One region of the Pantoea sp. Lu_F5_004 genome, then DNA from elsewhere that is predicted to be linked to it. Evidence: predicted binding sites of a transcription regulator. Region 1 holds the regulator's gene; each other region holds the start of a gene.

Region 1 (7,766 bases):
GGCTCTGGGAAATCGCGCCCAGGCGCGGCGTCTGGTGATAGAGCGCCAGGCAGATGGCATCCAGCAGGGTGGTTTTACCGGCGCCGGTGGCACCGGTAATGGCGAACAGGCCGTTGCTGGCAAAAGGTTCGGCGCGGAAGTCGATGAACCATTCACCGCGCAGGGCATTGAGGTTTTTGAACCGTAGCGTGAGGATCTTCATTGGGTCTCTTCCATGGCGGCCAGCGTCTGGCGGAACAGGGTGGTCATCTCGGCGATTTGTGCCGGTTGCAGCTCCTCATCCAGCGCCAGCCGGCGGGCAAAGACCTCCTCCACCTTCAGCTCACTCAGGGTTTCGTTGTCGAGCCGCGCCAGGCTCTGTTGTCGCTGTTCACGGCTGCGGCGGAGCAACAGGACTTCGACCGGCAGCGTGGCGGTCAGGGTTTCTACCTGACGCTGCAGATCGCTGAGGTACTCCTGGGTGGTGACTTCGATGTCGAGCCAGGTCGGCTTCTCCTGCTCTGCCGTGCTGAAGGCGTTTAACTGCTCTGCAATCTGCGCCAGCGATCCTTTCAGCACCTGCATCGGCTGCGCCTGTGGCACCACCAGCGGCGTGACTGATTGCAGGCCGCTGGTGGTGAGCTCCAGCAGGAAGACGCTTTTTTCTGTGCCCAGCTCATCAAAGCTCAGCGGAATTGGCGAGCCGCTGTAGCGGATATGTTCGCTGCCCGCGACGCGCTGGGCGCGATGAATATGCCCCAGTGCGATATAGTCAGCCGCGGGAAACGCGCTGGCCGGGAAGGCATCCAGCGTCCCGATATAGATGTCGCGCACCGAATCGCTCTGGCTGACGCCGACGGTGGTGAGATGGCCGGTGGCGATAATCGGCAGTGCATGGCCCAGCGCCTGGGCGGCAGTGAAACGCTGATGATAGTGGTGGGCGATCGCTTCCAGCAGCGAGGTCTGCTTGTCGCGTCCCGACTGACCCGCCCGGCTGCGCAGAATATCGCGCGGCCGCAGATAGGGAATCGCACACAGCAGCGCGCCCGGCTCGCCCTGGCGGGTGTTGAGCAGCAGCACATCATCCTTCTCCTGCGGGGTGGCGATCACCCGGGTATTGAGGCAGGCGAGCAGCTCACGCGACTCATTCAGCGTAGCAACGGAATCGTGGTTGCCCGCCAGCACAATCAGCTGACAGCCGCTGGGCTGCAGCGCCACCACAAAGCGGTTGAACATCTCGCGGGCGTAGCTGGGCGGTGTACCGGTATCAAACAGATCGCCTGCGATGATCAACGCATCCACCTGATGCTGTTCAATCTGGATCAACAGCCAGTCGAGAAACGCCTGATGTTCGGCTGCCCGACTTTTGTTGTAGAAGAACTGCCCCAGATGCCAGTCCGCAGTATGAATGATGCGCATGATGAGTCCCTGCCGTTGTGATTCGCCCGGCGATTATACTGGCTCTGCGGCCAAAGCAAAAAATTGTCGCTGCGCTGTCATAAATGATTACCAGTGAGGTTACAGGCAGGTTATGTTTTTCATAAAAGTGTCACAAATCTGACGCATAATGGCGCCGCGAATCTCAGTGACATCCGTCATAATCAGCAGGAGTAATAATGGCTAAGCGCATTTTGGTTGTGGAGGATGAAGCCCCCATCCGTGAAATGTTGTGTTTTGTTCTGGAGCAGAACGACTATCAGCCAATCGAGGCGGAAGATTATGACAGCGCCGTTGGCAAGCTGATTGAACCCTGGCCCGATCTGATTTTGCTGGACTGGATGTTACCCGGTGGCAGCGGTATTCAGTTTATCAAGCACCTGAAACGCGAGGCGATGACCCGCGATATCCCGGTGATGATGCTCACCGCGCGCGGCGAAGAGGAGGATCGGGTGCGCGGCCTGGAAGTAGGTGCCGATGATTACATTACCAAACCCTTTTCACCTAAAGAGCTGATGGCGAGAATCAAAGCGGTGATGCGCCGTATTTCGCCGATGGCCGTGGAAGAGGTGATTGAGATGCAGGGGCTGAGTCTGGATCCCTCCTCACATCGCGTGATGTCCGAAACCACGCCGCTGGAGATGGGCCCCACCGAATATAAGCTGCTGCACTTCTTTATGACCCACCCGGAACGCGTTTACAGCCGCGAACAGCTGCTGAACCACGTCTGGGGCACCAATGTGTATGTGGAAGATCGTACTGTCGATGTTCACATCCGCCGTTTACGTAAAGCGCTGGAAGTGTCCGGCCACGATCGCATGGTACAAACCGTTCGCGGAACAGGGTATCGTTTCTCTGCCCGCTACTAAACGGAGCCTTAACCGTGCTGGAACGCCTCTCCTGGAAGAGATTACTGACAGAACTGCTGCTGGTCTGTCTGCCCGCAGTGCTGCTGGGCCTGCTGTTCGGCGGTCTGCCCTGGTGGCTGCTACTGAGCGTGCTGACGGTGCTGTTGTGGCATTTTCACAATCTGATGCGGCTGTCGCACTGGCTGTGGCTCGACCGCACCATGACGCCACCGGCCGGGCGTGCCAGCTGGGAACCGCTGTTTTATGGTCTTTACCAGATGCAGCTCCGCAACCGGCGGCGACGGCGTGAACTGGGCAATCTGATTAAGCGTTTCCGCAGCGGTGCCGAGTCGCTGCCGGATGCGGTGATCCTGACTACCGAAGAGGGCACCATTTTCTGGTGTAACGGCCTGGCGCAGCAGCACCTGGGTCTGCGCTGGCCGGAAGATAATGGCCAGAACATCCTCAATCTGCTCCGTTATCCGGAGTTCTCCCGCTATCTTCGCCAGCGCGATTTCGACAAGCCGCTGACGCTGGTGCTGAACAACAAACTTCACATGGAGTTCCGCGTCATGCCCTACAGCGAAGGGCAGTGGCTGCTGGTGGCGCGTGATGTCACGCAGATGCATCAGCTAGAAGGGGCGCGCCGCAACTTCTTTGCCAACGTCAGCCATGAATTGCGCACACCGCTCACGGTGCTGCAGGGCTACCTGGAGATGATGAACGACTCGGTGATGAGCGAGCCTTCGCGCAGCAAAGCGCTGCACACCATGTCGGAGCAGACGCGCCGCATGGACAGCCTGGTCAAACAGCTGCTTACGCTGTCGCGCATTGAAGCCGCGCCCGCAATCGATCTGAAAGAGAAGGTCGATGTGCCGGTGATGCTGAAACTGCTGCAGCATGAGGCGGCAACGCTGAGTGGCGGCCGTCACGACATCCATTTCCATACCGATCCCCATCTGAAAGTGTTCGGCAACGATGAACAGCTGCGCAGCGCCATCTCCAATCTGGTTTACAACGCGGTAAACCACACACCGTATGGCACGCGAATTGATATCAGCTGGCTGCGCGGCAAACAGGGGGCCATTTTCCGGGTGTGCGATAACGGGCCGGGCATCGCCTCAGAACATATTCCGCGTCTTACCGAGCGTTTCTACCGGGTCGATAAAGCCCGTTCGCGTGCGACCGGCGGCAGCGGGCTGGGACTGGCGATAGTGAAACATGCTCTGAGCCACCATAACGCCCGGCTCGATATCACCAGCGTGCCGCACAAGGAGACCTGTTTTACCTTTACGCTGCCAGCGAGGTTGATTGTCAGCAGCGTGATGCAGGAGAATGCCGTTCATTAATTGCTGCCGGATCTCCCTGATGCGCATCCTTCTTTTGTTGATCATTACTCTGCTGCCGGGCCTGGCACTGGCTCAGCCCGGCGCGCTCTCCGGCAATCTCAGCAGCGTCGGATCGGATACGCTGGGCTATCTGATGACGCTGTGGGGCGAAGATTTCAGTCGCCAGGCACCGGGCGTCAATGTCCAGGTTCAGGCCTCCGGCTCTTCTACTGCGCCGACCGCGCTGGCGGCAGGTGCAGCACAACTCGGTCCGATGAGCCGCCCGATGCAGGCAGATGAACGCCAGGCCTTTGAGGCGCGCTACGGCTATCCGCCGCTGGCGGTTCCGGTGGCTATGGATGCGCTGGTGGTGGTGGTGAATCAGCGCAATCCGCTGCAGCAGATTGAACCGCGTCAGCTCGACGCCATCTTCTCGATTACCCGTCTGTGTGGCGCACACAGCGTGCCGCTGCGCTGGGGCGATCTCGGCTTAACCGGCGCGCAGTGGAGCAAACGGCCGATTCAGCGCTATGGACGTAACTCCGCCTCCGGCACCTGGGGTTTCTTCAAGCAGCAGGCGCTGTGCAAAGGTGATTTTCGCAGCGACGTGGCGGAGTTTCCCGGTTCGGCCGCAGTAGTGCAGGCGGTGGCCGGTAATTCACGCAGCATCGGCTACGCCAGTTTTGGCTTTCATCTCAGCGGCGTAAAAATGCTGGCGGTGATGAATGATCAGGGGCAGGCGATTACCCCGGATGCCGATGCCATCCGCAGTGGCCGCTATCCCTGGGCGCGCCCGCTCTATCTCTATGTGAATAAAGCGCCCGGCAAACCTTTGCCGCCGCTGGTGGCCGCGTTTCTGCAGCAGGTACTTTCAGCACAGGGACAGCGGCGGGTCAGCGAAGCGGGCTATCTGCCGCTCTCTGACAGTCAGATGACGCAGGCGCGCGCCGCGCTGCGTTAACCCCCCGAAAGTGAATTTTTTTCAACATCACTGAATTTTCTTCAGTTGCAGAAGAAAGCCGCTCATGCCACTCTGTATTCAGACGTGTAGCCATCCAGATGGCTATTTATATCAGGATGCAACTATTTCCTGCCGTCATTACCGGCAGGGGAGACAGGAGTGATCATGCAAAGAGAAACCGCCCCGTTCCGTGCCGATACCGTTGGCAGCTTTCTGCGTCCCGCCGCCATTAAGCAGGCGCGCGAACAGTTTGCAGCCGGAGAGATTGATGCGGCTGCCCTGCGCCAGATTGAAGATGAGGCGATTTGCGATGTGGTGGCGAAACAGCGGGAAAACGGCCTGAAAGTGGTCACTGATGGCGAGTTTCGTCGCGGCTGGTGGCACTTCGACTTCTTCTATGGCCTGAATGGCGTAGAGCGCTATGAAGCGGAGCAGGGCATTCAGTTTAATGGCGTGCAGACCAAAGCGCATGGCGTGAAAGTGGTAAGTAAACTCGGTTTCCCGGCGGATCATCCGATGCTGGCGCATTTCCGCTTCCTGCAGAGTATTGCCGGTGATGCGGTGCCGAAGATGACCATTCCCAGCCCCAGCGTGCTGCACTTCCGTGGTGGCCGCAAGGTGATCGACGCGGAAGTCTATCCCGATCTGGCAGACTACTTCGACGATCTGGCGCAGACCTACAAAGCAGCTATTCAGGCGTTTTATGACGCGGGCTGCCGCTATCTGCAACTGGATGATACCGTCTGGGCTTACCTCTGTTCTGAAGATCAGAAGCGCGATATCCGGGCGCGTGGCGACGATCCTGACCAGCTGGCACAGACTTATGCTCAGGTGTTGAATAAAGCGCTGGAAGGTAAACCTGCCGATCTGACCGTGGGTCTGCATGTCTGTCGCGGCAACTTCCGTTCAACCTGGATCTCTGAAGGCGGCTATGGGCCGGTCGCAGAAATCCTGTTCGGCAGCGTCAACGTGGATGCCTTCTTCCTGGAGTATGACAACGCCCGTTCCGGCGGCTTTGAGCCACTGCGTTATATCAGGCCGGGCCATCAGCAGGTAGTGCTGGGTCTGATTACGACCAAAATAGGAGAGCTGGAAGATCCGGTGCAGGTAAAAACCCGGCTGGAAGAGGCGGCGCAGTATGTCAGTCTGGATCAAATCTGCCTCAGTCCGCAGTGTGGTTTTGCCTCAACCGAAGAGGGCAACAGCCTGACCGAAGCGCAGCAGTGGCAGAAGATTCGCTTAGTGGTCGATATCGCGAATCAGGTCTGGTAGTGCTGTAACGTTGTGCAGGCAGGCGCGTAAAACGCGCCTTTTGTGTATCTTCATGCCCGTTTATGCGGGGATTTCTCACGCTCTGTCTATTATTTAGGCACATCATCTTGTGTGCCTGCTGCAAAAATTAACGCTATCCACTGCCTTTTGAAAAAATGGCGGCATAACCTTCTGGTTTTCCGATCCCGTATTGCCTTTCACCGCTATAAACGTTTTACTTAGCGCCGTTGTCGATCCATCCCTCTGTGAACAGAATAAAAGCAGCTCAAATCACCTGTGCTTTACCCTGCGACGAGCATAATGCGCTGACATTGTCAGCCTGGTCGCGGTTTACACGCAGCGAGGGGACAACACTAACCCAACTTCCACCGCAACATCAGTGACAGGCCGTATGACACATCGTTTAACTTCGAAGGACATTCTCGCGCTGGGCTTTATGACATTCGCCCTGTTTGTTGGCGCGGGCAACATCATTTTCCCGCCCATGGTCGGTATTCAGTCTGGCGAACACGTCTGGACCGCCGCGATTGGTTTTCTGATTACCGCAGTCGGTCTGCCCGTGATGACCGTGATCGCGCTGGCCCGCGTTGGCGGCGGCGTGGATGCGCTCAGCACCCCGATTGGCAAGGTCGCTGGCATCGTGCTGGCCACAGTTTGCTATCTGGCTGTCGGGCCGCTGTTTGCCACACCGCGTACGGCCACGGTCTCGTTTGAGATGGGTATTGCCCCGCTGACCGGTGATGGCGCGCTGCCGCTGTTTATCTATAGCCTGATTTACTTCACGCTGGTGATTGGCGTGTCGCTCTATCCCGGCAAGCTACTCGACACGGTAGGGCACTTCCTTGCACCATTAAAAATTATTGCGCTGACCGTGCTGGGCGTTGCTGCCCTGGTATGGCCCGCCGGCGGCACGGTTCCGGCTACCGCTGATTATCAGCGTGCGGCCTTCTCCAGCGGTTTCGTCAATGGCTATCTGACCATGGATACGCTGGGCGCGCTGGTATTTGGCATCGTGATTGTCAACGCCGCCCGTTCGCGTGGCGTCGATAATGCCGCGCTGCTGACCCGTTATACCGTGCTGGCAGGGTTAATCGCCGGTCTGGGCCTGACGCTGGTCTACCTCTGCCTGTTTAAGCTGGGCGCGGGCAGCGGTGCGCTGGTGGATCAAAACGCTAACGGCGCAGCGATTCTGCACGCGTATGTTCAGCATACCTTTGGCAACATGGGCAGCTTCTTCCTTGCCGCGCTGATCTTCGTCGCCTGTATGGTGACTGCCGTAGGCCTGACCTGTGCCTGTGCGGAATTTTTTGCGCAATACCTGCCGTTATCGTATAAAACGCTGGTGTTTATTCTGGGTCTGTTCTCCATGGTGGTGTCGAATCTCGGCCTGAGCCACCTGATTCAGATCTCCATCCCGGTACTGACGGCGATTTATCCGCCCTGTATCGTGCTGGTGGTGCTGAGTTTCACCCTCAACTGGTGGAATAAGAGCAGCCGGATTATCGCGCCTGCGATGCTGGTAAGCCTGCTGTTTGGTATTGTTGATGCGATTAAAACCACCGGGTTTAAAGATTTGCTGCCCGCTTTCAGTCAGCATCTGCCGCTGGCCGACCAGGGTCTCGCCTGGTTGCCGCCGTCGCTGGTGATGCTGCTGATTGCCGCTGTTGTTGATCGGGTGAAAGGGCCGGAACAGGTGACCGTTCACTCGTAGCAGAGAGCACTGATTTTTCTTTAACCACGGGCCTGCCCGTGGTTTTTTCATTTCACAGGTACAGGTTGTTATGCAAGAAACCAACAAGCTCAAACGCGGACTGAGCACGCGCCACATCCGCTTTATGGCGCTGGGATCGGCGATTGGCACCGGGCTGTTCTACGGTTCCGCTGACGCGATAAAAATGGCCGGACCGAGCGTGCTGCTCGCCTATATCATCGGCGGGGCAG
Region 2 (7,766 bases), 1.0 Mb from region 1:
TTAGCAATTAATGCTGACAAAATTACGCTTTATTTATTTGATGTTTACTTATTTTTTGATTGCGTTATAAATAAGCCACTCCACTTCAGGAGATAACGTAAATAAGGATATAACAATGAAAGAATTAAATAACAGCGAAATCGAAATGGTGAGCGGCGCTGGTCTGACCGAGTTTCTGGCTGGCCTGAATAAGGCGATTGGTCATGTTAACACTGCACTGACTGACACCACTACAGCGCTTGAGGCTTCCACCAGCACCGGTCAGACCATCGGACTGAGCCATAAGCAATTTGGCCTGAGCATCGCCTCTGTTCATATGACAGGTCTGTATAACTTTCTGTCTTCATTTAACACAGCAGCATAATAGATAAATTATCACCATTATCTGATTGGTAACACTGATAATTAAGGTTGTTATAAGCTAACTATAACAACCTGATTTATTATTTAACACTATTCCATCCCTGGTCGATTCTTCCCGTTTTAAATGCCCTTGAAACGCAAAACACGCCTCTCCTGTATCACTTAACAGTAGCGTTCAGCAAAACTACTCGTCTACTTTTATCGCGTTAAAGCATAACGCTTTCAGGTTAAATTTATGCCAGGATTTTATCTGTCACATAAAGTCAGGCGTTCAGGTGATGAAAACGCTAATAGCAGAAGTGTCACTGATCCATAATTGCTGGGATCACGAGTATCCCAGCATCACTCTCACGGCAGCATCAGCCAATCGCGCCCAGCGTATCTTCCTGACCCTGTTTCTTCGGCAGCAGGAACAGCGTCGCCGCAATATCCAGCAGATAAATCAGCGCCAGCAGGGTAATTGCCGCCGTAAACGAGAACTGGCTCGCCAGCAGACCAATCACCACCGGGCCGAAGCCGCCCACACCGCGGCCAAGGTTGAACAGGACGTTTTGCGCGGTGGCACGCACCTGCGGCGGGAAGGTATCGGAAATCAGCGCACCATAGCCGCCAATCATGCCGTTAACAAACATCCCCATGATCGCGCCGGTAAATAACATGATGTTCGGGTCGCGCAGCTGAGCATAAACCACCACCATCACTACTGCGCCAAACTGATAGAGCAGGAAGATTTTCCAGCGTGCGAAGCGGTCGGCCAGTATGCCAAACAGCCAGATGCCAAAGGTCATCCCGACCACGGTCACCGCGGTCCAGAGGCCCGACTTCGTCAGGCTGAAGCCAAAGCTGGAGGAGAGGTAACTCGGCATCCAGATCATCAGCCCGTAGTAACCAAAGTTCTGTACTGAACAGAGGATAAAAATGCCCAGGCTGGCTTTGGCGGTGGCGCGATCGCGCACCAGCAGTTTCAGGCGCGCCGGAAAAGAGAGTGACGGCACATGTTTAACCTGCCTTTGATACGCCTCCGGTTCACCCATGCCGCGACGAATGGCAAACGAGACCAGCGCAGGCAACAAGCCGACCAGAAACATGCCGCGCCAGCCGATGATAGTCAGCAGCGGCGGTGTGATAAAGGCCGCCATCAGCACCCCGAGTTGCCAGCCGATGCCGACCCACGCTGATGCGCGGTTGCGCTTCTCAGCAGGCCAGGCTTCGGCAATCAGCGCCATACCGATACCAAATTCGCCACCCAGACCGACACCCGCCAGCGTTCGCCAGGCGAGCAGATCCCAGTAGCCCTGCGCCACCGCGCACAGCCCGGTAAAGACCGAGAAGACCAGAATCGTGACGGTGAGCATGCGGATGCGACCATAGCGATCGCTGAGATGACCAAACACAATGCCACCGATAACCGCGCCAATCAGCGTCCAGGTCACCAGCGATCCCGCCTGCGATGGATTGAGCGCCAGCGAAACACTGATAGCCGGCAGCATAAAGCCGAGTATCAGCAGGTCAAATCCATCCATGGCATAACCGCTGACCGCAGCCAGCATCGCTTTGCCTGGCGTTACGCCGGGCTTAGATTGGGGAGAAGGGGACATTGTTGCGCACCTCATAATGAAAAGTGCCGCAATTATAGAGAGAGTTCAGGATGTGACCAATTGAAAAGGCTTATCCCTGCGCCGATCAGGCGCAGGAAGAAGATTTATCAGGAAGGTCTGTTGCTGCCGTCATCGCCCGACAGTAATTCATCGAGCCGGTCACCGCCAACGTGACGGAAATCCTGACCTTTGACGAAATAGAAGATGATTTCGCAGATGTTCTGGCAACGATCGCCGATACGCTCAATGGCGCGGGCACAGAACAGCGCCGTCAGCACGCTGGGAATGGTGCGCGGATCTTCCATCATGTAGGTCATCAGCTGACGCACAATGCCTTCATACTCTTTATCCACCTTTTTATCTTCACGGTAGATAGTGATCGCTTCATTGAGATCCATGCGTGCAAAAGCGTCCAGCACATCATGCAGCATCTGCACGGTGTGACGACCCAGTGACTCAAGGCTGACCAGCAGCGGCAAATGCTGCTGACCAAACTTCTCCAGCGCCGTGCGGCTGATCTTCTCCGCCACGTCGCCAATGCGCTCCAGCTCAGAAATGGTTTTGATAATCGCCATCACCAGTCGCAAATCGATCGCGGTTGGCTGACGTTTGGCGATGATGCGCACGCAGGCTTCATCAATCTCCACTTCCATCATATTGACCTTCTGGTCGCCGTCGATCACCCGCTGCGCCAGTTCGCCATCCAGATTATGCATGGCGGTAATCGCATCAGTCAGCTGCTGCTCGACCATACCGCCCATAATCATCACCTGGGTACGGATATGCTCCAGCTCGGCATTGAACTGACCGGAGATGTGCTTATTCAGATTAAGATTATCCATGTCGATCTCCTGTCAGATCAGCCGTAGCGGCCAGTTATATAATCTTCGGTTTGCTTCTGGGCGGGTTTAGTGAACAGCGTGTCGGTATCGCTGAACTCAATCAGTTCGCCCAGATACATGAAAGCCGTATGGTCAGAGCAGCGTGCAGCCTGTTGCATGTTGTGCGTCACGATCACCACGGTGTAATCCTGTTTCAGCTCGGTGATCAGCTCCTCAATACGGCCGGTGGAGATAGGATCAAGCGCAGAGCAGGGCTCATCCAGCAATAACACTTCCGGGCGAATCGCGATACCGCGGGCAATGCACAGCCGCTGCTGCTGGCCGCCGGAGAGACTGTAACCGCTCTGATGCAGCTTGTCTTTGGTTTCATTCCACAGCGCCGCCTTGGTCAGTGCCCACTGTACGCGCGCATCCATATCGGCACGCGACAGCTTTTCAAACAGGCGAACGCCGAAGGCGATGTTGTCATAGATCGACATCGGGAACGGCGTAGGCTTCTGAAACACCATGCCGACCCGGGCGCGCAGCAGCGCGATATCCTGCTGAGTCGCCAGAATATTTTCGCCATCCAGCAGAATGTCCCCTTCAGCCCGCTGGTCAGGATAGAGCGAGTACATTTTGTTGAAGGTCCGCAGCAGGGTCGACTTACCACAGCCCGATGGCCCGATAAACGCGGTCACCTGATTCTTAGCGATATCCAGATTGATGTTCTTCAGCGCATGATATTTGCCGTAATAGAAGTTCAGATTACGGACCTGAATTTTATCGGCTGATGCTGTCGCGATACTCATAATTCATCTCTCTTATACGGCGCCGCACAGGGCCGCGCCGGAAATTAACCGTGTTTACCTTTGGCGAAAATCACCCGCGCCACGATGTTCAGCACCAGCACGCACAGGGTAATAATCAGCACGCCCGCCCAGGCCAGGCTCTGCCATTCTGCGAACGGGCTCATGGCGAACTTAAAGATGGTGACCGGCAGGTTCGCCAGCGGCTGCATCATGTCGGTGCTCCAGAACTGGTTCGAGAGCGCCGTAAACAGCAGCGGTGCCGTTTCACCTGCAATGCGGGCAATCGCCAGCAGCACACCCGTGATGATGCCGGAGACCGACGCTTTCAGGGTGATAGACGCGATCATCTTCCACTTGGGCGTACCCAGCGCGTAAGCCGCTTCACGCATGCTGTCTGGCACCAGTCGCATCATATTTTCGGTGGTACGAATCACAATCGGCACCTGCAGCAGCGCCAGCGCAATCACCCCGGCCCAGCCGGAGAAGTGCTGCATCTGCGACACCACAAGGGTGTAGACGAACAGGCCGACCACAATCGAGGGTGCCGAAAGCAGAATGTCGTTAATAAAGCGGATCACTTCTGCCAGTGGCGACTTGCGCCCATATTCCGCCAGATAGATACCCGCCATGATGCCCAGCGGTGTGCCGAAGAAGGTAGACCAGAAAATCAGTAATCCGCTGCCCGCCAGGGCGTTAGCCAGCCCGCCGCCCGCAGTATTGGGTGGCGGCGTTGATTCGGTGAACAGTGACCAGGAGAGCCCATCCACGCCGCGCGATACGGTGGTGAACAGGATCCACACCAGCCAGAACAGGCCAAAAGCCATGGTCAGCAGCGACAGCGTCAGCGCAATTTTATTTTTAGTGCTGCGCCAGGACTGCATTTTGCGGCGTGATGCGTCCAGTTCGGCGCGCGCCTGAATTTCAATTGTGGTCATGAGCGAGCTCCTTCACTTTTCGCCAGCCGCATAATCATCAGCTTTGAAATCGCCAGCACGATAAAGGTAATCACAAACAGGATCAGTCCCAGCTCCATCAGCGCGGCGACATGCACGCCCGATTCGGCTTCAGCGAACTCGTTGGCCAGCGCCGAGGTGATGCTGTTACCCGGCATAAACAGCGACGGGCTGTCGAGCTGGTAGGTGTTGCCGATAATAAAAGTCACCGCCATGGTTTCACCCAGCGCACGACCCAGTCCGAGCATCACGCCGCCAATCACGCCATTTTTGGTAAAGGGCAGTACGATGCGCCAGATCACTTCCCAGGTGGTGCAGCCGATGCCGTAGGCTGACTCTTTCATCATCACCGGGGTCTGCTCAAAGACGTCGCGCATGACCGAGGCGATGTAAGGGATGATCATGATCGCCAGAATCACACCCGCCGCAAGGATGCCGATACCGAAAGCGGGGCCGGAGAAAAGCTCGCCGACAATCGGAATGCCCGATAGCACGTCATTGACCGGTGTCTGGAAGTATTCGGCAAACAGCGGCGCGAAAACAAACAAACCCCACATGCCATAAACAATACTGGGAATGGCCGCCAGCAGCTCAATGGCGGTGCCCAGCGGGCGACGCAGCCAGCCTGGCGCAAGTTCGGTCAGGAACAGCGCGATACCAAAACTCACCGGTACTGCGATAATCAGGGCAATAATGGAGGTCACAAGGGTGCCGTAGATCGGTACCAGTGCACCAAATTGTTCGTTGGGCGCATCCCAGGTTTTGGTCCACAAAAAGGCGAAACCAAACTTCTGGATGCTGGGCCACGAGGAGATGATCAGGGAGACAATAATGCCGCCCATCAGTAACAGGACAATCAGCGCAGCCAGCCTGACCAGCGCGCCAAAAATTCTGTCACCTTGTTTGCCTGGGGCTTTGAATGCCGGCTTCGTTGCAGCCATAGAAGTCTCAGTCTTCAGAAGTTATCAGGACGGCATGACGCCGCCCGTTGAGTCTGACCGGACTGCTGTCCGGTCAGGGTCGGTCAATTACTGATAAAGCGCTTTACCAGAACTGTCTTTGATGTTGGCTTTCCAGGCGGCGCGAATCTGTTCAGTCACGCTCTCTGGCAGCGCAGCATAATCCAGCGCTGTGGCGGTTTTGCTGCCGCTTTTGTAAGCCCAGTCGAAGAATTTCAGTACTTCAGCGCCTTTGGCCGCATTAGCCTGATCTTTGTAGATCAGAATAAAGGTGGTTGACGAGATTGGCCAGGCATCAGCGCCCTTCTGGAAGGTCAGATCCTGCGCGAACGATTTACTCCAGTCAGCGCCTTTCGCGGCATTACTGAAGCTGGTTTCGCTTGGGGCAACCGCTTTGCCATCAGCATCGATCAGTTTGGTGTAGGTCAGGTTGTTCTGTTTAGCGTAGGCGTACTCCACGTAGCCGATTGAACCCGGCAGACGCTGAACAAAGGCGGCGACGCCGTCGTTGCCTTTACCGCCCAGACCGACCGGCCAGTTAACGGTGTTACCTTTACCAATTTTGCTGTTCCAGTCCGGGTTCACTTTCGCCAGATAGCTGGTGAAGACGAACGAGGTGCCTGAACCATCAGCGCGACGTACCACGTTGATGTTGGTCTCTGGCAGTTTCACGCCTGGGTTAAGTTTGGCAATCGCCGGGTCGTTCCACTTTTTGATGGTGCCAAGGTAGATATCACCGACGGTTTTGCCATCCAGCGTCAGCTGACCTGACTTGATACCCGGCAGGTTAACCGCCAGTACCACGCCACCGATCACGGTCGGGAACTGGAACAGGCCATTTTTCTGCAGATCTTCATCTTTCATTGGCGCATCGGATGCACCGAAATCGACGGTTTTGGCGATGATCTGTTTCACGCCGCCAGATGAACCGATACCCTGGTAGTTAACTTTGCTACCGGTGGCTTTTTGATATTCTGCTGCCCACTTGGCATAAACCGGCGCCGGGAACGTCCCGCCTGCGCCAGTGAGATCGGTTGCCGCAAAAGCAGATACCGCGCTTACGGCGAAGGTGGTGGCGAGGATTCGGGCTACGGTGCTACGCATCAGTGTCATATTCCCTCCAGGGGAGAAAAGTCAGGCTTGGGGCCGTTTTAGTAAGAATCTGTGATTGCTGCAGGAGGGAAAATAGGACAGTTTGATGACAGTGAAATGTACGAAATATGACAGTTATATGACAAAGGGCCGGAGCAAAGTGGGCCCGCGACGGGGCCCACCCGGTTATTCCACAGTAACCGATTTTGCCAGGTTACGTGGCTGATCGACGTCGGTCCCTTTGATCAGGGCGACGTGATAGGAGAGTAGCTGTAGCGGCACCGTGTAGAAGATGGGCGCAATGACCTCTTCGACATGCGGCAACGGGATAATCTTCATTCCGTCACTGTCGCTGAAGCCCGCATCCTGATCGGCAAAGACATAAAGCAGGCCACCGCGTGCGCGTACCTCTTCGATGTTGGATTTGAGCTTCTCCAGCAGTTCGTTGTTAGGTGCCACCACGATCACCGGCATGTCCGCATCAATCAGCGCCAGCGGGCCATGTTTCAGCTCGCCTGCGGCGTAGGCTTCCGCATGAATGTAGGAGATCTCCTTGAGCTTCAGCGCCCCTTCCATGGCAATCGGATATTGATCGCCACGACCCAGGAACAGTGCGTGATGCTTGTCAGAGAAGCCTTCTGCCAGATTTTCAATCAGCTTATCCTGCGCCAGCATCTGCTCAATCCGGTTCGGCAACGCCTGCAGTGCATGAACGATCTCATGTTCAGTCTCGGCAGACATCCCTTTCAGACGGCCCAGTTTCGCCACCAGCATCAGCAGCACCGCTAACTGGGTGGTGAACGCTTTGGTAGAGGCGACGCCAATTTCGGTGCCCGCTTTGGTCATCAGTGCCAGGTCAGATTCCCGCACCAGTGACGAACCGGCCACGTTGCAGACCGCCAGCGAGCCCAGGTAGCCCAGCTCTTTAGAGAGACGCAGCGCCGCCAGGGTATCTGCCGTTTCACCCGACTGCGACAGGGTGATCAGCAGGCTGTTTTTGCGAACGGCTGATTTGCGATAGCGGAACTCCGAGGCAATCTCGACATCACAGGGCAGGTTTGCCAGCGACTCAAACCAGTAGCGTGACACCATGCCGGAGTTATAGGAGGTGCCGCAGGCGATAATCTGGATATGCTCAACCTGGCTCAGCAGCGCTTCTGCGCCCGCG
Region 3 (7,766 bases), 1.3 Mb from region 1:
GCTGCTGCGTGAGGCGAAACGCCGTGATGTGGCAATCATCGCCCGTGTGCCGCTGGCTTCAGGCTTACTGACCGGCAAAATGCGCGCCGACAGCGTCTTTGCCGCTGACGACCATCGCACCTTTAACCGGAATGGCGAAGCATTTGATAAAGGCGAGACCTTTTCCGGCGTGCCTTATGAGGTGGCGCTGGAGGCGGTTGAGGAGATTCGCCGCTTTGTCACGGGCGATACCACCATGGCGATGTTTGCGCTGCGCTGGATCCTGATGAACGAGGATGTCAGCGTGGTGATTCCTGGTGCGAAAGACCGCGAACAGGCTGAAGCCAATGCCCGCGCCAGCGACGTCGATGCGCTCTCTGCAGATACGATGACGGCGCTGAAAGAGATCTATCAGGAGAAGATCGCGCCTCACGTCCATCAGCGCTGGTAAACGCGCGTTACAACGCCTGGGCGCAAGCCCAGGCGGAACTCCACGCCCACTGGAAGTTATATCCCCCCAGCCATCCGGCGACATCGGCCACTTCACCAATAAAGTAAAGTCCCGGCACCGCGCGCGCCTCCATGGTTTTTGAGGAGAGCTGGGTGGTATCCACGCCGCCCAGCGTCACTTCCGCAGTACGATATCCCTCGGTGCCGTTTGGCTGGATGCGCCAGGCGTGCAGCGTCTGCACCAGTTCGGTTTGCTGTTTGCTGTTGAGCTGCTTCAGGGTGATATCCGGCACCACCTTCAGCGCCTGCAGGACTTCCACCAGGCGCTTCGGCAGGATTTTCGCCAGGCTGTTCTTCAGGCTGAGATTCGGATGTGCTTCACGCTGCGCCGTCAGAAACGCCTCAAGCGGCGTGGCAGGTGACAGATCGATGGTGACGAATTCTCCGGGTAGCCAGTAGCTGGAGATTTGTAACACCGCCGGGCCGGAGAGGCCGCGGTGAGTAAACAGCATTGCCTCTTTGAAGCGGGTGCCATCCTGCGCATCGATAGTGGTCTCCAGCGCGACGCCTGACAGCGTCTGCAACTGCTCCAGCAGCGGCTTGTGCAGGGTAAAGGGCACCAGCGCCGCCCGCGTCGGAAAGACGCTCAGCCCGAACTGCTCCGCTATTTTATAGCCAAACGGCGTGGCACCCAGGCCAGGCATCGACAGACCGCCGCTGGCGATGACCAGCTTCTCCGCCTGAACCGTGCTGCCGTTAAGTTGCAGTGTATAACCGCTTTCATCGCGCGCCACGCTGAGCACTTCACTGCGCAGCCGCAGGGTGACATTGCCCTTGTCACATTCGGCCAGCAGCAGATCGACAATCTGCTGGGCGGAGTCGTCGCAGAAGAGCTGGCCCAGGGTTTTTTCGTGCCAGGCGATCCCGTGGCGGTTAACCAGATCGATGAAATCCCACTGGGTATAACGCGCCAGCGCCGATTTACAGAAATGAGGATTGTGCGACAGATACGCCGCCGGTTCAGTGTAGAGATTGGTGAAGTTGCAGCGGCCCCCGCCAGACATCAGAATCTTGCGTCCTGGCTTTTTGCCGTTATCCAGCAGTAACACGCGGCGCCCCCGCTGTCCGGCCTGGGCGGCGCAGAACAGCCCTGCTGCTCCGGCACCAATGATGATAACGTCAAACTGTTCCACTACGACTCACTCACTTTACTGGAAAGGCGCAGATTGTAGTGATCTGCTCACTGAGACGCCAGCGTCAAAAAATTGCCGTAAATGTGTCATATTGTATCTGTCTAATATCTAACCCTTTTTCGTTGAGTTACCCTTAACCCTTACGAAGAAAGGTTAAATTAGCGCTATATTTTCCTTTCCCATACAGCACGTTGTCGCGGATAATGCGCCGCGTTCATGTCCTCCAAAAATGGCGTAACGTTTATGCTACATCTGTTTGCTGGTCTAGACCTCAGTACTAGCCTGTTATTGGTTCTTGCCCTGCTGTTTGTATTGTTTTACGAAGCGATCAACGGTTTCCACGACACGGCCAACGCAGTTGCGACGGTCATTTATACGCGTGCCATGCGTGCCCAGCTTGCTGTGGTGATGGCGGGTGTATTCAACTTCCTTGGCGTGCTGCTCGGTGGATTGAGTGTTGCTTACGCTATTGTTCATATGCTTCCCACCGATCTGTTGTTAAATGTTGGATCGGCTCACGGTCTCGCCATGGTGTTTTCTATGCTGCTGGCGGCGATTATCTGGAACCTCGGCACCTGGTATCTCGGTCTGCCGGCCTCCAGCTCCCATACGCTGATCGGCGCCATTATCGGTATCGGTCTGACCAACGCCCTGATGAGCGGAACCTCGGTGGTTGACGCGCTCAATATCCCGAAAGTCCTGAACATCTTCCTTTCTCTGATCCTGTCGCCGATTGTCGGCCTGGTGATGGCGGGCGGCCTAATCTTTATTCTGCGTCGCTACTGGAGCAATACCAAAAAGCGTGCGCGTATTCATATGACGCCTGCCGACCGCGAGAAGATCGACGGCAAGAAAAAGCCGCCGTTCTGGACCCGTATCGCCCTGATTGTTTCGGCAATTGGCGTGAGCTATTCGCACGGTGCGAATGACGGTCAGAAAGGCATTGGCCTGATCATGCTGGTCCTGATTGGCGTGGCACCAGCCGGGTTCGTGGTGAATATGAACGCCTCAGGTTATGACATCACGCGCACCCGCGATGCGGTCAATCACCTGGAGCAGTATTACCAGCAGCATAACGCCGCGCTGACGCACATCATCCAGATGGCACCGCCTAAGCTGCCCACGCCGGAAGAAGTGCCCGCAACCAGCTCGCAGGAATTCCACTGTGACAGCGCGCGCGCATTGCAGGCGGTACAGCGTGCTCAGGTATTGCTGAATAATCTGCAGAGCTACGATCAGCTGACGGTTGATCAGCGCGGTCAGATGCGTCGCCTGCTGCTGTGTATCTCAGATACCGCCGATAAAGCGGCTCGTCTGCAGGAAACCACGCCAGATGACAAACGCTTCCTCAATAAGCTGAAAAGCGACCTGCTTGGCACCATCGAGTATGCGCCAATCTGGATTATTGTGGCCGTGGCGCTGGCGCTGGGCATCGGCACCATGATCGGCTGGCGTCGCGTTGCCACCACCATTGGTGAGAAAATTGGTAAAAAAGGCATGACTTATGCGCAGGGAATGTCAGCACAGGTGACCGCCGCGCTGTCGATTGGCGTTGCCAGCTATACCGGCATGCCCGTCTCCACCACGCATATCCTCTCTTCATCGGTGGCCGGTACCATGCTGGTCGACGGTGGCGGATTGCAGAGCCGGACCATCAAGAATATTGCCATGGCGTGGATCTTCACCCTGCCGGTTTGTATTCTGCTGTCAGGTTCGCTCTACTGGATTGCTTTAAAACTGGTGTGATACCAGCCAGCTAAAAAAAGGCGACGCAAGTCGCCTTTTTTAATGCCAGATCGCCAGCGCCACCAGACTGATGACCACCAGTCCGCACAGCGCACTGGTCAGCACAAACTGCCCCCGCACCCGCTCGCAGCGCCGGATAAATTCATCATCGTGATGATCAAGATAGCGTTTTGCCCAAATGTAGGTGACCAGTCGCACCTGCTTGCTCGGCTGACCGTGAGAGGTGAAGAACCCCGCCCCATCGACATACTGATACAGCAGCGGATCACAACCCCGTAATACCGCCAGTAGCGCGCGTAGAGACGAAAAATAGCGCGCCATATTCACGATACACACCACACAAAGAGCCCAAAAAAGCGCAATAGTGCTGATCATATTCTCCCCCTCCCGACTGGAATCGCAGTAACAGACCCCGTGTCTGACACGGAGCCCGCCTGCAGAAAAAACCAGCCACTGAATCACCGGACTGCGAAAGTTTTTCGACCCCCTGAGCGGCTGCGAACCGGACCGCCTTTTTTCAGTGTAGGAGAATTCTTTACATTTTTTCCAACGATGATTTTCGTTCAGCGCGAGTAAATCTGGCATAGCCTTGATCTTATTCATAAGCCAGGCGGCAACAGCAGCATTTGCAGTGAGAGAAGGCTATACTCAGGTCATAACAATATCATCACCTGCAATGCAGGTAGACACTTTGGTGGCGCTCATCGCCCGCTCGCGCAAGGGATTCGCTAAGCTGTGACGCGGCAGGAACACCGGATGCCATCCTTAATCTCGTGAAAGGAGTTTTATCATGGCTTATAAACATATCCTGATTGCAGTAGACCTTTCTCCCGAAAGCCAGTTGCTGGTGGATAAGGCCGTCTCGCTGGCTCGTCCGTACGATGCCAGAATTTCCCTGATTCACGTTGATGTGAATTACTCAGACCTCTATACCGGCCTGATTGATGTCAACTTAGGGGATATGCAGAAGCGCATCTCTGAAGAAACGCATGCAGCACTGAAAGGGTTGTCAGATGCGGCGGGCTATCCGATCAGTGAGACGCTGAGCGGCAGTGGTGACCTCGGCCAGGTTCTGGTTGATGCGATCAGGAAATATGACGTTGACCTGGTGGTATGTGGTCATCATCAGGATTTCTGGAGCAAGCTGATGTCCTCAGCCCGTCAGCTAATCAACACCGTGCATATCGACATGCTGATTGTGCCGCTGCGCGATGAAGAGGACGAGTAATTAAATCGCTTAAACGGAAAAAGCCGGCGCTATGCCCAATGCCGGCCACTAGGCCACATTAATGAATACAAATTCATTTGAGCCTATAACTTAAATTATGTATACGCCTGTTTTCGATATGTTGGTTCCAACAACGAAGACAGGCAAATTATGGATGAAAAGAAACTCAAAGCCATGAGAGTTTAACTGGCTAAAAGCCTTAAAATCAAAGAGGATATTAATCTCTTTTCCCGCAAACCGGTTGCCCGGGCAATGTCATCTTTTTCGAACTCTGCGCTGACCGGTATAGCACTGTCTATGGGCTGAACGCGCGAGGAAGCCCGCTAATGCACTGTATCACTGAGCCACTATACCAGCGGGAACTTCAGACCTTTATTGTAGAGATATCAGATAAAGTTAAGCCTGAGTCGCAGAGGAAATTTCTGGGATAATAGTTCGATGGTTCAGTTCTTCAGAAGTCTGAAAATGGAGTGTCTCCCGGATAATGGATATGCTAATTTTGGCTAAGCCAGTACAGCGATAGCAAATTATATCATGGCATGTTACAGCCAACCCAAACCTCATCACTGTGATGGTAGTTTGATGACAAATGAACTGGGGCGATTTTTTAAAAAAAACGTAGCCAATTTCTGTTAACCACTACAGAAAAATTAGTATAAACACCTCGGGAGGGCATAGGTTGTCCTCGACCACTCAACTTAAATATTTTTCAGTTCTATATTAATTCAACAGTGATATTTTTCGCATTTTATCGGGAGGTTTTTCCAAACAGAAGCATCTAAATCCGTGTTATTTAAAATCAAAAAGAATACTAAAAATTAAAAAAGACACGCTCCGAAAAATAAGCGTGCCATTTTAATTCCAATATTCTTTAACAGATAACTAAAAATCAGTTCTTTCAGCTACGTAATACAGGACGCCAGTAGAAGATAAAGGTTGAGTGTTGTATTTACTTGCGTCAAGAATAATAGCGATCTGATTATCAGTACAAATAACACGTGGCTTGACCGAACTGTTATCGTCAGGATTTATTGACTGCTCTGAGCTTATTTGTGAATAATTACTATCAAAGACATTATAGTAGGTTCCACTATTGGAAGTTTCCCACGCCACAACAAAGTGGCGATATTTATCCGTACCATTAACGATTACCGGCGTTCTCTTGATGAAAGGTCTTGCACATGGATGGTTGTTCTGATTAAGCACAACCGGATTATTAACCGTTAGAGACTCCTGGAAAAAACTTATGGTGTCACCAAAAACATTACTATTAGTAGACAACGTGTAGACAACTTTCAGCTTACTATTTATTTCATCATATGCAAAATGAAAATTCTTTAGTGATTTAACTTCATATGTAGGTAGAGTAGTGGGTGATGGTGCAGTTCCTGCTGTGAAAGTATATTCATAAATAACAATACTATCTCCCACGCCTTTATACGCAGCCATGATTTTACTGCCAGCGTTAAACAAAGATATATTTAAACCTTTGTCGTTATGAATATCCAGAGCAGGACTATAATATGTTGAATTGATAGTTCCAGCGACCACTCCCCCTGATATCCAGCCTCGCTCATACTGCTATCATTATTCAGATAAATTGATTGTATTTCTTTGTCCGCGATAGAAATCCATGTAATAAAAAACTTATTTATGGCTTTGTTGTATACGATTCTGGGAGCGACATAATCTCCGTTAGACTGACTAACCTGTATAGCTGTACCAGCAGCAACAGGCTGACCACTGCTGTTGATAGTGAATTTTCGAGCATATATTCTTCTTACATTACCTACGGCATTACTGGTCCATACGACAACAAAATCATCAGTGTTAGCAATAGGTGCTACGTCAGCATCATACTGATTATTATCAGTAACATCGGGAGCCAGAATTTCTGGAGTAAGAGCACCGCTAGCTGAGACTACACGGATATAAACAGAACGATTAGATGTATTATTACGAAGGCTGGTATATGTTGTGATCATATGACCAGATTTAGACGATCGAACCAGTGTGCAACCAAAATCATCACCTGCAATATCTTTAAGGATATGAAGTCCGTCCTGATATTTTGTATTCATACATGCTCCTTTGAAAATTTCTTTAAATGTATAATTATAAGCCCACGGTTTACAGGGTAATGGTTCGCATACTGATGAATATGCTCCTGTTAATGAAAGGGTGACTGAACTATTACATCCAGCTTCCTCAAGACTTACCATCACATTTCCTATCCAGGCCAGTGTGATTTCATCCCAACTGAAAACAAAATTTTCTTCTTTTTCTGAAGCTGATGATTTTGCATTCAGCGTCATACAATCATTATTCCACCATAGACATGTGACATTTATCTCTACTGCACAGGTAGAACCATCATCTGCTACAGGTGACAACGACGTTATGACATCACTAAACTGAATATTCTGCGTCGTTATAGTTTTTGTCCCGTCCCATTCTTTATCTCCATTGATTGTTGGCTTAACAATAATCGTATAACTTCGCATGCCATATTTCTTGACCAGTAAAAGCAAAACATCTGTATTTTGATCACCTACAACGCTTATATTATATATTTCGTTATTTTCTTCTGATATCGAAAACGCCGGAAACATACTGTAAAAAATAATCTCGCCACTATCTTCAGGCGAAACCAAAAAGTAATCAATACGGTCAGGGAAACTATCTTTATCACAGGAAATCACAGAATTAAATGTAATTTCACCTTGAGAAAGCGAGCACTCACATTGTGGTACTGTAATACTTTCTATCTTAGACACTAAAATATTCCTAATATAATTTACTTAAAAGAAAAGAGCTTCCAAACTCACGATTTGGTAAATTTTCTGTCTGACAGGAGGCAAAAACTCCTTCTAACCCGGTCAGGAGAATATATCCCGGTGCCACAGAACTAAAAGTATTTTCTGCTTCAACAATATCCAGGTTTTTATCAATAATTGTATAGTGAATGCTATCGCCCTCCCATGCTATCAGATAATTATCATCATTTTTTATTACGAAAGGACGAAAGTAATCTCCATTTGTCTGGCTGATTTTCGTGAAATCTTCTGAGCTGATAGTTTTTGAGGTAAATAGTTTCTGCTTAGCCACATAGATACTATTTCCTTCAAGATCTGTACCTGAATAGGTAATGAGGATTAATTTTTCTTCTT
Region 4 (7,766 bases), 830 kb from region 1:
CTGCGTTACGTTCAGGATCAGCGCGGCAAGTGCGGCATTATCTACTGCAACAGCCGGGCGAAGGTGGAAGACACCGCCGCGCGGCTGCAAAGCCGGGGGTTTAGCGTTGGGGCATACCATGCCGGGATCGACAGCGAACAGCGTGGCCGGGTGCAGGAAGCGTTTCAGCGTGACGATCTGCAAATCGTGGTGGCGACGGTGGCCTTTGGCATGGGCATCAACAAGCCCAACGTCCGTTTTGTGGTCCACTTCGATATCCCGCGCAACATTGAGTCCTATTATCAGGAAACCGGGCGGGCCGGACGTGATGGTCTGCCTGCCGAAGCGATGATGCTTTACGACCCGGCCGATATGGCCTGGCTGCGTAAATGTCTGGAAGAGAAAGTGCCCGGGCCGCTGCAGGATATTGAGCGTCACAAACTCAACGCCATGGGCGCGTTTGCTGAAGCGCAGACCTGCCGCCGTCTGGTGCTGCTGAACTATTTTGGCGAGGGCCGCCAGCAGCCGTGCGATAACTGCGATATCTGTCTCGACCCGCCTAAACGGTATGACGGCCTGGTTGAAGCGCAAAAAGCGCTCTCCGGCATCTACCGTGTGGGTCAGCGTTTTGGTATGGGCTATATCGTTGAGGTGCTGCGCGGGTCCAACAATCAGCGTATCCGAGAGCAGGGCCATGACAAACTGCCGGTCTATGGACTGGGCAAAGATCAGAGCCACGAACACTGGGTGAGCGTGTTACGTCAGCTAATCCATCTGGGGCTGGTGACGCAGAACATCGCTATGCATTCGGCTCTGCAGCTCACCGAAGCGGCGCGTCCCGTGCTGCGCGGTGAAGTGCCACTGATGCTGGCGGTGCCCCGTTTAATCACCGCAAAAACAAAAAGCAGCAGTCCGGCGAAGTTTCACGGTGGCAACTACGATCGCAAACTGTTCGCCAAGCTGCGTAAGCTGCGAAAAGCGATCGCCGATGAAGAGAATATTCCGCCTTACGTGGTGTTCAATGACGCCACACTGATAGAGATGGCAGAACAGATGCCGGTCAGCGCGTCAGAGATGCTCAGCGTCAACGGCGTGGGTCACCGCAAACTGGAGCGCTTTGGCAAACCTTTCCTGGTGATGATCAAAGAGCATCTTGATGATGAAGAGTAAAGGACACTGATTATGCTGATGTTATTCGCCACTGTGGCGCTGGTGCATCTGGTGGCACTGATGAGCCCCGGCCCCGATTTCTTTTTCGTGTCACAGACTGCCGCCAGCCGCTCGCGCAAAGAGGCGATGATGGGTGTACTGGGCATTACGCTGGGCATTGTGGTCTGGGCGGGTGTGGCGCTGATGGGGCTGCATCTGATTCTGGAAAAAATGGCCTGGCTGCATCAGATCATCATGGTCGGCGGTGGACTTTATCTGTTGTGGATGGGCTGGCAGCTGATGTGCTCGGCACGTCAGCGTCATAAACAGCCGCAGCAGGATGAGCCGGTGGTTGCGTTGCCGAAACGCGGCATGAGCTTTCTCAAAGGCCTGCTGACGAACCTGTCGAATCCTAAAGCCATTATCTACTTCGGCAGCGTCTTCTCGCTGTTTGTTGGCGACGATGTCGGTTCGGCGGAGCGCTGGGGGCTGTTCCTGCTGATTGTCGGTGAAACCTTTGCCTGGTTTACCCTGGTGGCGGCGATTTTTGCGCTGCCGTGGATCCGCGCTAAGTATCAGCAACTGGCGAAGTGGGTCGATGGCATGGCAGGCGTACTGTTTGCCGGTTTTGGTATCCACCTGATTCTTTCGCGTTAAATTCCGCGTTTCAGTCTTTATGCCGGAGTGCGCGTTGCGCCTCCGGCAGAAACCTCCCTTGCTGTCGCTTCCTCGAGAGAGTTCGCTTGTGTGACGGATGTCACATTCCAGGGCTCAGGGAGTTTTGCTGTTGCAACCGCAGATAAATCGTCACTCTTTATTAATCATTCATATCCACATCTCCATTACAGTCGGGAAGCAGGCGCAACGTTTATGGAGAGGATGATGAGAGTGAAGTTCATATTACTGGTGTTGATGACGGCCTGTCTCAGCGCCTGCGCCTCGCCTGATGCCGCCCGCAATCCTGCGCCAGAGGCGGGCCAGACCGATGAGGTCACCTCGATCCTGATGCAGACGCTGCCCGATGTCGATAAGACGCAGGGCGAAAGGATTAGCCGGATCTCTGCGACGTTTCTCGGAACACCCTATGAAGCGGATACGCTGATCGGTTCTCCCACGCGTCCGGAAGCGCTGGTGATCAATTTCAACAGTGTGGATTGTTACACGCTGCTTGATTATGTGCAGGCGCTGAGCCGCAGCCACGATCGCGCCAGCTTTGAGGCTAACCTGATTCGGACCCGCTACGCTGGCGGTGAGGTCAGCTACCGGAATCGTCGCCACTTTTTTTCCGACTGGTTCGCCGATAGCCCGCGCAATGCCGATGACGTGACCCGCACCCTTAGCCCGGATACGGTGACGGTGGTGAAGCACCTGAATCGTCAGGCCAGCGGAGCAGAACAGGTGCCCGGTCTGGGTGTGATTGCACGTCGTATCACTTACATTCCGGCCCGGGCGATCACACCGCAGGTGCTGAAGCAGATCCAGACCGGCGATTACGTGGGGGTTTACGCCACCAGTCAGGGGCTGGATGTTACGCATGTGGGGATTGCTGTCCGGCATGATGGCCGCTTATGGTTCAGGAACGCCTCTTCGCTGGCCGTTAATCGAAAAGTTGTCGATGCGCCGTTCAGGGAATATATGCGCTCGAAGCCGGGCATCATTGTGTTGCGTGCGGTTCCATTGTCAGCGCCGTAGCGGGGCCAGGGAAGAAGGAATAATCTTTCGCGCCGAATTCGGCGCGAAAGGCGTTAAGCGATTTTTCTGGCACTGGCCAGCAGTGCGCCTACCGCCATAAACAGCCCGCCAAAAATGCGGTTCATTAACTTCATCTGTTTTGGTCCCTTAATCCAGCCCGCAATCCGCGTTGCCAGCGTGGCGTAGCCAATCATCACGATGATATCGACCACAACGGTGGTGACGCCCAGCACCAGATACTGCATAAATAGTGGCTGATGCGGCTGAATAAATTGCGGGAACAGGGCGGCGAGAAAGACGATACTTTTCGGGTTGGTCAGGTTAACCAGCACGGCGCGTTTGAACAGGCGACGACGCGGCATCGCTCTGGCGACCGCATCCAGATCAATGCCACCCGCTGAGCGCCACTGCTGAATACCCAGCCAGACCAGATAGGCCGCACCGGCCCATTTCAGAATCTCAAACGCCAGCAGCGACTGAGAAAACAGCGCACCCAGACCGATGCCGACCAGCACGATATGCAGCGCCAGGCCGACCTGCAAACCGGAGATAGAGGCCACCGTGCCGCGATAGCCGTGGCTGATACCGGTACTCATGGTGTTGATTGCGCCGGAACCGGGCGACAGGCTGAGAATTGTAGTGGTAAGCAGATAGGTCAGCCACCATTCGATGGTCATGGGTCAGGCTCTCTTTAGTAGCGGAATTGTGACACAATACGCCAGAAATAAGCGCGGCGCTACGGCCTGCGCATGGCATTCAGGACTCTGTATCCGGTCATCAGGAGGGCGAATGAATCAACACAAAGCCAGCTGGCTGCGACGAGAAAAAGCCTTTGCTGCCTTCGCTACCGGGCCACTGCTCGATTTCTGGCACAGCCGCGAAGAGCTTGAGTTTACCGGCGTGGGTAATCTGACGCTGCGCTACGTCCGCTTCACATCACCGCAACACAAGCGTGTGATCCTGATTGTGCCGGGACGCATCGAGAGTTACATAAAATATCCTGAGCTGGCGTACGATCTGTTTCACTGCGGATTTGATGTGGTGATCCTTGACCATCGCGGTCAGGGGCGTTCCGATCGCCTGCTGGAAGATTCACACCGTGGCCACGTGGCGGAATTTACCCATTATGTCGACGACCTTGAAACGCTCTATCTGAAAGAGATTATCAGCGGTCACTACCAGCAGCGCTATGCGCTGGCTCACTCCATGGGCGGCGCAATCTTAACGCTGTTTCTGGCGCGTCAGCCGCAGGCGTTTCATGCGGCCGCGCTGGTGGCGCCGATGTTTGGCATTGCTTTACCGTTGCCCTCTTTTCTGGCTCATCGGATTCTGGACTGGGCGGAGAAGCGTCCGGCCATGCGCGATGGCTATGCGCTCGGCACCGGCCGCTGGCGTGCGCATCCGTTTGGCATTAACCGGCTGACGCACAGCACCGAGCGTTATCGGCGAAACCTGCGCTTTTATGCGGACGATCCGGCGATTCGCGTTGGCGGACCAACCTACCATTGGGTACGTGAAGGCGTCCATGCGGGTCGCAACATCATCAGTCAGGTCGATAAAATCACCACGCCACTGCTGCTGTTACAGGCCAGCGATGATCGGGTGGTCGACAATCGTTCGCAGGACCTTTTTTGTGCCGCGATGGCGGCGGCGGGTCATCCGTGTGAGGGCAATAAGCCACGGGTGATCGACGGTGCGCGTCATGAGATCCTGTTTGAAAAGGATGAGATGCGCGCCGAAGCACTCAATGCAGTGGTCGACTTTTTTCCTCGCACCACTGACGTTATTTATCCGACCGGTTAAGGCCGGCAGAACCAGATACCCGAGGTATTCATGTATCACATCGTTGCATCCGATCTGGATGGCACGCTGCTTTCTCCCGAACATCGCCTGACCCCTTTTGCGCGTGAAACGCTGCAGCAACTGGTTGCGAAAGATATTCACTTTATATTCGCCACCGGCCGTCATCATATCGATGTCGGACAGATGCGCGACAGCCTGGCGATTCCGGCCTATATGATCACCTCAAACGGCGCGCGCGTGCACAACGCAGAGGGCGAACTGGTGTTCAGTCATAATCTGGATGAGGATATCGCCAGCGATCTGTTTGGCCTGCAATATCATCACAGCGATATTCTGACCCACGTTTACCGCGACGATGAGTGGTTTGTCAGCCGCTCAAGCCCGGCTGAGCAGGACTATTTCCGCGAGTCGGTGTTCAACTATCAGGTCTATGAGCCGGGTCTGCTGCCAACCGATAATATCAGCAAGGTCTTTTTCACCTGCGAAAATCCCGAGCATCTGATCCCGATGGAACAGGCGATTGAAGCGCGCTGGGGCGACCGGGTTAACGTCAGTTTCTCGCTGCCTACCTGCCTGGAAGTGATGGCGGGCGGCGTGTCGAAAGGGCATGCGCTGGAAGCGGTGGCGAAAACGCTGGGCCACTCACTGGAAAGCTGTATCGCCTTTGGCGACGGCATGAACGATGTGGAGATGCTGAGCATGGCGGGTAAAGGCTTTATCATGCAGAACGCCCATCAGCGGTTGAAAGATACGCTGCCGGAGCTGGATGTGATCGGTTCAAATGCCGATGATGCCGTGCCGCAGACGCTGCGCACGCTCTATCTTGCTTAAGCCGTCTGCGTAAAAAAGAGCCGGACATCCGGCCCTTTTTTATTGCCGTCAGGCAGAGGTCTTTTTGTGTTTGTGTTCGCTGACCATGGTCAGTAACAGCAGGATAACCGCCAGCACACAGCCAGCAATCATCACCATGAAGCCGCCGTCCCAGCCGAAGTAATCGACGGTGTAACCGACAATGGCGCTGGCTGCCACCGATCCACCCAGATAGCCGAACAGGCCGGTGAAGCCCGCCGCCGTCCCCGCCGCTTTTTTCGGCGCCAGCTCCAGCGCGTGCAGACCAATCAGCATCACCGGACCGTAGATCAGGAAGCCAATCACAATCATACAGGCCATATCGACGCCAGGATTGCCCGCCGGGTTGAGCCAGTAGATCACGGTCGCGATGGTTACCAGCGTCATAAAGAACACCCCGGTCGCACCGCGATTACCGCGGAACACTTTGTCCGACATCCAGCCGCACAGCAGCGTCCCGGGGATCCCCGCATACTCATACAGGAAGTAAGCCCACGACGATTTATCCAGCGTGAAGTGTTTTACTTCTCTGAGATAGGTCGGCGACCAGTCGAGAATGCCGTAGCGCAGCAGATAAACAAATACGTTGGCCAGCGCGATGTACCACAGCAGCTTGTTCGGCAGTACATATTTCATGAAGATCTGTTTAGCCGTCAGCTCCTCTTCGTGGCTGGCATCGTAGTCGGGCGGATAGTCGTTTTTGTACTCTTCAATCGGTGGCAGACCACAGGATTGCGGCGTATCGCGCATCAGCGCAAAGGCCAGAATAGCAATGGCGATGGCGCCAAACGCCGGCATATAGAGAGCCGCTTTCCAGTCGTTGAACCACGCCATACCGAGCAGGAACAGCAGAGGCGGAATACCGCCGCCGACATTATGGGCGCAGTTCCAGACCGAAACGATCCTGCCGCGCTCCTTCTGCGACCACCAGTGAACCATGGTACGTCCACAAGGTGGCCAGCCCATGCCCTGGAACCAGCCGCAGATAAACAGCAGCACGAACATCACCATGATGCTGGAGGTGGCCCAGGGCACGAATCCCATAATCAGCATCACTGTCGCGGCCAGAATCAGGCCTGCCGGTAAGAAGACGCGCGGGTTTGAGCGGTCAGAGACCGATCCCATGATGAATTTTGAAAAGCCGTAGGCGATAGATATCCCGGATAAGGCAAAACCGAGATCGCCACGTGAAAAACCCTGCTCTACCAGGTAGGGCATGGCGAGTGCGAAGTTTTTTCTGACCAGATAGTAGGCGGCGTAACCAAAGAAGATCCCGATGAAAATTTGCCAGCGCAGACGACGGTAGAGCGGATCAACGTGATCCTCCGCCACCTGCGGCTGACGTGGTGCAGGTTTAAAAATGCTCAGCATCAGTGAGGCCCTCCAGGGCACATTATGGTTTTTAATTCCCAGCAGGTTGGGGCAGGAAAAGAGCAGAAGAAAATGGACGCAGAATGTTCCATTTCGCGCAAAGAATAGTGTTAGTTGCGCAACGTTACTGTGATGAATGACACATTTGTTACACTTTTATTACATTCTGGAGCGGAAGTGATCATGTGATGGATCATTTCGCGCATTTTATCTGGCTGAAAGATCTTTCTGCAGACAGTTATGTCAGGAAGCGAAAGCCCTTTTCCGATGGGCATTCTGATCGCCTGTTTTGTAATCAGATGTCAACCAGATTTCACAGCCTGATGGCAGCACATTGTTTACACTGACGGCCTGTTAATTTCGGGGTCGTCACCGTGTTTTTATTGATTATTACCACCATTCTGTGGGCCTTTTCGTTCAGTCTGATCGGCGAATATCTTGCCGGGCAGGTGGACAGCTGGTTCTCTGTACTGATGCGACTGGCGCTGGCTGCGCTGGTATTTTTACCTTTCCTGCGCTGGCGTGGTCATCGCCCTTCAACGCTGTTGCTTTACATGCTGGTCGGGATGCTGCAGCTGGGCGTGATGTATCTGCTGAGTTTTGAAGCCTATCTCTACCTTAGCGTGTCGGAATTCCTGCTGTTTACGGTGATGACGCCGCTTTATGTGACGCTGATTTACGATCTGATCAGCCGTCGTCCACTGCGCATCGGCTATATCTTCAGTGCACTGCTGGCTGTGGCAGGTGCGGCGATTATTCGCTATGACAAAGTCAGCGATCATTTCTGGTTTGGTCTGCTGTTAGTGCAACTGGCAAACATCTGCTTTGCGGCGGGAATGGTGGGCTATAAGCGTCTGCAGGAGACCCGCCCGATGCCGCAGCACGCGGCCTTCTCCTGGTTCTATCTGGGTGCGGTGTTGATT

What was found. The regulator PhoB, encoded in region 1, activates phosphate uptake and scavenging genes when phosphate is short. The targets are predictions, from matches to a motif close to CTGTCATAAAACTGNCNNAT.
Region 2: a site for PhoB is predicted at 6,725-6,744, ahead of pstS (phosphate ABC transporter substrate-binding protein PstS). Genes of this name have one in related genera too.
Region 3: a site for PhoB is predicted at 1,695-1,714, ahead of pitA (inorganic phosphate transporter PitA). Genes of this name have one in related genera too.
Region 4: a site for PhoB is predicted at 6,989-7,008, ahead of glpT (glycerol-3-phosphate transporter). Genes of this name have one in related genera too.

What each region holds. Positions count from the first base shown of each region.
Region 1 is NZ_CP194946.1:3,120,813-3,128,578, reverse strand. Features, by position in the region: gene ACR8BN_RS14650 (AAA family ATPase) at 1-202, opposite strand, end outside; gene sbcD (exonuclease subunit SbcD) at 199-1,398, opposite strand; gene phoB (phosphate response regulator transcription factor PhoB) at 1,596-2,285, shown strand; gene phoR (phosphate regulon sensor histidine kinase PhoR) at 2,300-3,613, shown strand; gene ACR8BN_RS14630 (PstS family phosphate ABC transporter substrate-binding protein) at 3,633-4,553, shown strand; gene ACR8BN_RS14625 (cobalamin-independent methionine synthase II family protein) at 4,719-5,825, shown strand; gene brnQ (branched-chain amino acid transporter carrier protein BrnQ) at 6,217-7,536, shown strand; gene proY (proline-specific permease ProY) at 7,607-7,766, shown strand, end outside.
Region 2 is NZ_CP194946.1:45,755-53,520, forward strand. Features, by position in the region: gene ACR8BN_RS00215 (hypothetical protein) at 116-364, shown strand; gene ACR8BN_RS00220 (MFS transporter) at 723-1,961, opposite strand; gene phoU (phosphate signaling complex protein PhoU) at 2,069-2,803, opposite strand; gene pstB (phosphate ABC transporter ATP-binding protein PstB) at 2,821-3,594, opposite strand; gene pstA (phosphate ABC transporter permease PstA) at 3,639-4,529, opposite strand; gene pstC (phosphate ABC transporter permease PstC) at 4,526-5,488, opposite strand; gene pstS (phosphate ABC transporter substrate-binding protein PstS) at 5,576-6,619, opposite strand; gene glmS (glutamine--fructose-6-phosphate transaminase (isomerizing)) at 6,785-7,766, opposite strand, start outside.
Region 3 is NZ_CP194946.1:307,969-315,734, reverse strand. Features, by position in the region: gene ACR8BN_RS01465 (aldo/keto reductase) at 1-430, shown strand, start outside; gene ACR8BN_RS01460 (NAD(P)/FAD-dependent oxidoreductase) at 438-1,622, opposite strand; gene pitA (inorganic phosphate transporter PitA) at 1,866-3,368, shown strand; gene uspB (universal stress protein UspB) at 3,408-3,743, opposite strand; gene uspA (universal stress protein UspA) at 4,159-4,596, shown strand; gene ACR8BN_RS01440 (hypothetical protein) at 5,479-6,045, opposite strand; gene ACR8BN_RS01435 (hypothetical protein) at 6,078-7,373, opposite strand; gene ACR8BN_RS01430 (hypothetical protein) at 7,384-7,766, opposite strand, start outside.
Region 4 is NZ_CP194946.1:3,951,117-3,958,882, reverse strand. Features, by position in the region: gene recQ (ATP-dependent DNA helicase RecQ) at 1-1,149, shown strand, start outside; gene rhtC (threonine export protein RhtC) at 1,162-1,785, shown strand; gene ACR8BN_RS18330 (DUF1460 domain-containing protein) at 2,011-2,820, shown strand; gene rhtB (homoserine/homoserine lactone efflux protein) at 2,874-3,497, opposite strand; gene pldB (lysophospholipase L2) at 3,610-4,623, shown strand; gene yigL (sugar/pyridoxal phosphate phosphatase YigL) at 4,654-5,454, shown strand; gene glpT (glycerol-3-phosphate transporter) at 5,503-6,843, opposite strand; gene ACR8BN_RS18305 (carboxylate/amino acid/amine transporter) at 7,218-7,766, shown strand, end outside.